2 regions of the Catenovulum sp. SX2 genome follow, and region 2 is predicted to be linked to the other one. Evidence: predicted binding sites of a transcription regulator. Region 2 holds the regulator's gene; the other holds the start of a gene.
The links. Region 2 encodes FNR, which switches genes on or off when oxygen is low (the NO sensors DNR and NnrR bind a similar motif). Its sites were predicted from a motif close to TTGATCTAGATCAA; they were not measured.
Positions count from the first base shown of each region.

Region 1: ACMZOO_RS08635 (OmpW family outer membrane protein) is a predicted target of FNR. The motif match lies at 1,842-1,855, and genes of this name have one in related genera.

Region 1 covers NZ_CP182493.1:2,068,572-2,071,992, forward strand. Annotated here, with positions in the region: gene ACMZOO_RS08625 (YfhL family 4Fe-4S dicluster ferredoxin) at 3-254, opposite strand; gene trhP (prephenate-dependent tRNA uridine(34) hydroxylase TrhP) at 275-1,669, opposite strand; gene ACMZOO_RS08635 (OmpW family outer membrane protein) at 1,996-2,619, shown strand; gene ACMZOO_RS08640 (CHASE2 domain-containing protein) at 3,103-3,421, opposite strand, start outside.
Region 2 covers NZ_CP182493.1:395,845-399,265, reverse strand. Annotated here, with positions in the region: gene ttcA (tRNA 2-thiocytidine(32) synthetase TtcA) at 1-45, opposite strand, end outside; gene uspE (universal stress protein UspE) at 105-1,043, opposite strand; gene fnr (fumarate/nitrate reduction transcriptional regulator Fnr) at 1,116-1,853, opposite strand; gene ACMZOO_RS01720 (sulfite exporter TauE/SafE family protein) at 1,894-2,547, opposite strand; gene ccoS (cbb3-type cytochrome oxidase assembly protein CcoS) at 2,559-2,714, opposite strand; gene ACMZOO_RS01710 (heavy metal translocating P-type ATPase) at 2,711-3,421, opposite strand, start outside.

The DNA.
Region 1 (3,421 bases), 1.7 Mb from region 2:
TATCAGCAGAGGCTAGTCAGCAACACAAACTTTGCCAACAACTCATCTTCACTTTCAACTTTATTTGGATCTTTGCTTATGCAGTCTATCGGGCATACGTTAGTGCACTGCGGCTCGTCGTAATGACCAACACATTCAGTGCATTTTTCTGTGTCTATTTCGTATATATCAGCACCCATATAAATTGCTTGATTAGGACATTCAGGCTCGCACATATCACAATTGATGCAGTCGTCTTCAATTAAAAGTGCCATACATTGCTCCTTTCAAAAAATTAAAGAACTTGTTTAGTTTCTACTGTTTGATACGGGTCACGAGTATCCGCGCCTTCAGGCAAATTGCGTAGCAATACAGAAAAATCTGCTGAGATTAAATCAATATCATCAGGCAAAGTGATCCACACTTGATGGCCCGAACCTAAAGCACTAATAATCGGCAAACCGTTTTTGTCATTCAGCTCTTTGAGTTCAAAATTCACATTGCCTTGTGGTGTCATTAATTCGAGTGAATCACCTTGGCTGAATTTGTTTTTCACTTCAATTTTGAGCTTGCGCTGGCTGGCATCTAGTTCAATAACTTCACCCACTAACTGCTGCAAACTACTCACTGAGTTACCGGTTTGATAGTTTTGATAACTATCATGAGTGTGTCGACGCAAAAAACCTTCGGTGTAGCCACGATTGCTTAATTTATCTAATTCAAAGAATAAATTAGCATCGAACTTTTCACCTGACTTCGCCATATCAATTGCTCGACGGTACACTTGAGCGGTACGAGCAACATAATAAAAAGACTTAGTGCGGCCTTCTATTTTTAGCGAATCAACCCCAATCTCCACCAGCTTTTGTACATGCTCAACCGCGCGTAAATCTTTCGAGTTCATGATGTAAGTGCCGTGCTCATCTTCAAACGCAGGCATCAGTTGACCGGGCTTTTCTTTTTCTTCTAATAAAAAGATTTTATCTGTGGTGGTTTGTTCCGTTTCTTCACTAGGAACAAAATTACCAACACCATCTTCGCTAGCTTCATGCGCTTGATACGACCAACGGCAAGCATTGGTACAAGCACCTTGGTTAGGATCACGTTTATTCATGTAACCAGACAATAAACAACGGCCAGAATAGGCCATACACAAAGCGCCATGGACAAAGACTTCAATTTCTATATCTGGGCATTGCTGACGAATTTCAGCTATTTCATCAATCGACAATTCACGCGATAAAATCACTCGCTTAATGCCTTGCTGTTGCCAAAACTTCACTGTTGCCCAATTGACCGCATTTGCTTGTACTGACAAATGAATAACTTGCTCGGGGAAGTGCTCGCGCACCAGCATGATCAAACCAGGATCTGACATAATCAGCGCATCTGGCTTCATTGCCACCACAGGCTCAACATCTTTTAAAAAGGTTTTAAGTTTGCCGTTGTGCGGCGCTATGTTATTCACCACATAAAACTGCTTGTTGTTTTGATGGGCGATATTAATGCCCTGCTGGAGTTTTTCTAAATTAAACTCGTTGTTACGCACACGTAAGCTGTACCTAGGTTGGCCTGCGTAAACTGCATCTGCACCATAAGCAAATGCATAGTTAAGATGTTTTAAGCTGCCTGATGGCAAAAGTAATTCTGTAGACACTGCAAATCCTCGCACACCAAAGTACCCAAGCATGATTTTCGCAAAATCGCTGTAAATCCATCCTTGGACGCTCGCAAACGTCATCCCAGACGTTTGAAGTTTTGCTCTAAATCATTGCTCGGATACTTTTCATTCGGTGATTTTTATAAAGCGGAAAACTTTCGTTAGATTTGCCAGATTATATCAAACAGCTTAACTAGCCTTGTTGATCCCTATCAACAAAACAGTTCGATTGTTCAAGGCTAAAGCAGTCAATTTCTTCTGAATTAGTTTATTGATTTAAAACAATATTCCGCTTCCGCATCTTGTTAATTTAGCTGGCAGATAAGTTTATTTTTAAAAAAGTTTGGAGTAACAAGATGAACAAATTATTGTTAGCAGCAGCGTTATCTACAACATTAACAGCAGGGTTAACTGCACCTGCATTAGCAGGACAAGCAGGTGATTTTTTTGCACGTGTAGGTGTTGCCAATGTAGCACCAAATGAAAGCAGCGATGTTGTAGCCGACACGGCTGAATTATCAATTGCAGGTGATACCCAATTAGGTTTAACCCTAACCTACATGCTTACCGACAATTGGGCTGTTGAGTTGTTAGCAGCAACACCATTTACTCATGATGTATCTGTTGCAGGTTTAGGCCAAGTAGCAGAAGTAACACACCTACCACCAACTTTATTGGCACAATATTATTTTGGTGATGCATCTGCTGAATTCCGCCCTTACGTTGGCGCTGGCTTGAACTACACAGTGTTTTTTGAAGAAGAAGGTGTTGGTGCGTTAGATGGCACAGAAGTTAAAGTAGACAACTCTTTCGGTTATGCGTTGCAAGCGGGTTTTGATTATAAATTGAATGATCAATGGTCTGCCAATGCGGCTGTTTGGTACATTAATATTGAAACGGATGTACATACTGCGGTTGGAACAGTTGATACTAAAATCAATCCGACTGTGGCTATGCTTGGTTTGAAATATCAGTTTTAAAGGTTCTGTGCGCGTTTGATTATGTGCAGCCAAGCATACTCAAAGCATGATTTTCTAAAATCGCGGTAAATCCATCCTTGGACGCTCCCAAACGTCATCCCAGACGTTTGAAGTTTTAGACAATCAGCATTTGAGCATACTTGTATCAAACACCTGTATCGCTGCTATACAACCAGCAGCAACTCATGAGTCAAAAAGAGCTAGAGCAATAACTTAGAGCAAAATGTCTGAAAGAGCCCGTTTGAATGCTAATTTTCTAAAACTTCAAAAGATAGGGCGAATCAAAACCGAAGCGCAGCTTCGCAGTTTGATGAGGTGGAGCCAGGGAAGGCGACAGGGCCTGACCTTCATGGATGAATAGCCTACTCAAGATTTGCATGTATTTCAAAAAAGCGTTTTTAGAAAATTATGCTTCAAATGGGCTTATGTGCGCGAATTCACAGCGGTTTTGCGAAAGTTATGCTCTCGCTCTTTTGGGTATATTTACTTAATTTGATAGGTATAAACCCCATCCCAATTATCCGGCGGCGGTGACTGTTGGTAACCACTTATGCGCTGCATAAATAACTGATACAGCGCATCTGAAACCAATTGTTTATCCAATAAACTGCGTAAATGCCCGACTGCCTCAGACCAATTTTGCTGCCGATAAGCAGATAAAAACTCGCCAAACTCAGAAACAATCCCTTTTGCATAATCCCCTTTATTCGATGGTAAACACAATTGATAAATAGCCACAGCTTGTTGTTTGCCTTTAACCCGCACAGCATCAATTTCCCTGATCATCCAAGGGCTGCTCGCC
Region 2 (3,421 bases):
TAGTTTGTTGAAGTTATACTGGTTTTTTGCGGTTAAAGTTTGCATGCTGCGCCTCACTAAATTAGAGGCGCGGATTATAGCAAAATTCGTTAAGGTGTTAATCTTTAGTTTTTGTTTAGTGTTACTGGGCTTTGAAAACCGTAAGGTTTTAATGCCAGTACATCACAATTGACACCATCTAATAAATGTTCTGCTGTATTGCCGAGCAAAGCGGCGGTTAAGCCACTACGACCAATTGTACCTAGAACGATTAATTCAGCGTCGAGCTCCTTGGCGTATTGAGTGATCGAATCTTCGGGTAACCCTTCTGCCAATATGCAATTTTCTTCGACGATATCAAAAGCTTTTGCATACTTTAAAGTTGAGCTGAGGTGGTGTTGACGTATTGCTTCGCGATAAGCGGTTGGATCAAACTCTGGAATTTCCACCGCCAAACTAACAGCGCCAGCGGGATAACAATTAAGCAACTTTAAATTGGCTTGCAGTAGGCTTCGCATATACTGAGAAGTGCCAATGATATTATTGTTTAAATCAATATGTTGTTGTTCTTGGCTGACGCTATTAATTGCCGCGAGAATTGTACCGTTGTCCGGCCAATCATGTTCTTTTACCAATAAAACCGAGCAGGGGCATTTACGCAACAAATGCCAATCTGTCGGGGTAAATATGACAGCTTGTAGCACACTGTGTTCATGTGTGGCTTTAACAACTAGATCATACTTGTATTGAATAACTTGTTTTATGACAGCCTCGAACGGCCGATTATGCCATTCAACTAATGGACGTATTTGCGACACTTGGCTCGCAAATGGCTCTAACACATCTTCTAACCATTGGGTGCGCTCTTCTACCATACAACGGCGCATCAGCTCGCGCTCTTCGGCCGACAGCATAGTGGTCATTTCGTAAGAAAAATCGTAAACGGCAAGGTAGGCTGTTATGGTTGCACCAGTTTTATGCGCTAATGCGACCGCGCGTTTGAGGGCTTTGAGTTTTTCGTCGTTAGGCTCAATAACAACGAGAATTTTGCTTACTTCTCTCATCGCTAAGCTCCATAGATTGTAATTTATTTGAGTTTAGTTCAACCCATGGCGCTTTGCTGAAAATTTTGTAGCTTATTTACATTCTGAGTTTGGGCTATATTCCGCAACTTTCTTCAATCCATCAAAAGATTCGATTGAAATCAGTTTGCGTTCTACTTTGATAATGCGTTCCTGATGGAAGCGACTTAATAAACGACTGATGGTCTCAACTGTTAAGCCTAAATAATTACCTATTTCGCCACGTGTCATAGTTAAACTAAACTCTTTTGACGATAAGCCTCGTTGTTTAAAACGATTTGACAATTGAATGATAAAACTGGCTAAACGAGCGTCAGCAGTTTTTTTATTGAGGAGAAATAACATATCTTGATCTGTCGATATCTCATTACTCATTAAGCGCATGATTTGTTGGCGCAGCTTTGGCATTGTCGCGCTGAGCTTATCCATTGTGTCATAGGGAATTTCACAAATCATAGCGGTTTCAAGCGCTTCGGCAAAACTCGGATGGTTTTGTGCTTGAATCGCGTCAAAACCTATAATGTCGCCGGGTAGGTGAAATGCGATAATTTGTTCTTCACCATTCCCTGATACTGTATATGACTTAAAAGAGCCAGAGCGCACAGCGTATAGCGACTTAAATGACTGGCCGGCTTCTATCAACTTTTGCTTTTTTTGATACGGCTTTTTACGCTGTATAATATTATCCAGCTGATTAAGTTCGCTATCATTCAAGGCAAAAGGTAAACACAATTGACTAATGCTGCATTTTTGGCATTGAATACTTGAAGTAAATTTTGCTGTCATATCCATTTGTCGCTCGACTGAATTAGGTTGTTAATAACCTTTAATGTTAACTTATATTCAACTGCAATACAGCAGTTGCTAGCATGTAAATTGCAAATAATATTAAGCTGATGGCAAGTGTATTTCTAACTGGCTTTTGGTTTAGAAAATGATGCATTTGTTGGCTAATTGACGCGGACAACAAGAGCGCTGGCCAAGTGCCTAAACCAAAACAAAACATTAGCGCAGCCGATTTAAATGGGCTGGCTGACGCTGCTGCCCAAGTAAGCACGCTGTAAACTAAACCACAAGGTAACCAACCCCATACAGCACCCGCCGCAAAACGAGCTAAATAACTTTGCTCTTTAATTAAACTGTGAGCTGTTGGCGCAAGTTTCGACCATAATTTAGTTGAAATTTTTTCAATTTTGGTAATAGCAAAATTCCATTTTGCTATGTAAAAAGCGAGAAAAATTAATAGCAATGCTGAGAATATTTTTAGTAAAAGTAAAAAAGGTTTAAAACTCGCGGTTAACCAAAAGCCAGCAGTACCGACCACAAAACCAATAATGGCATAACTGGTTACCCGCCCTAAGCTATATAACAGGGCATGACTAAACCGACTGCTAATACCGGAAGCAATAGCTAAACCTCCGCACATAGCGATACAATGGCCAGCGCCCACTAAACCCAGGACAAATGCTGTGATAAACTCAGGCATTGGATTAAAACTTATTTATCTTGTGGTTTATCATCATCAAATAAAATGTCATGGCCTTGGCGATCTAAATCTTCAAACTGATTTTTTTTTACAGCCCAGAAAAACAGCACAAGAGCGACAACAATAATCACAATCGCCAACGGAATTAAAACGTAAATTACATTCATTTTTTCAGTAATCTCATTGAGTTGCTTACAACAATTAGCGAACTTGCTGACATACCTATTACTGCCATCCAAGGTGTTAATATGCCAAATACCGCTAGAGGTAATGCTAAAGCATTGTAACCAATAGCCCAAACAAAATTTTGTTTTAAAATGCGGTTAAGCCGCTGTGACATAGCGACCAGCTTGGCAATACCGACCGGTTCTGAATTAAGTAAAATTACATCCGCTTTATATTTTGAAAGTTCAGCACCTTCATCCATTGCGAGCGAGATATCTGCGGTTGCCAATACGATAGAGTCATTGACACCATCACCCAGCATAGCAACGCTGCCGTATTCCTTTTGTAGCTGTTGTAGTTTTTGACGTTTAGCCTCAGGCGTTAAGCCTTTATAAAAGCGAATGCCGAGTTTTTCAGCAATTTTATCGACCAACTGGCTATGGTCACCAGACAATATTACTTTTGGCATCGACAATAACTCAATACATTCGCGACTAGTGGTTTTTAGTTGATCTTCTAACTCAATTGCAGCAATACAGCGATCTTGTTTAAAGACGTATATTTGTGCGTTTTGCCAATTCGCTTCAGGTGGTAGCTGATTGGCTCTAGTAAATAAACTTTTACTGCCAATTGTATATTCAACCCCGTCAATCGAAACGTGCAAACCTTGATGGGCAATTGTTTCAATTGAGTCTAATTTGATGCTTGA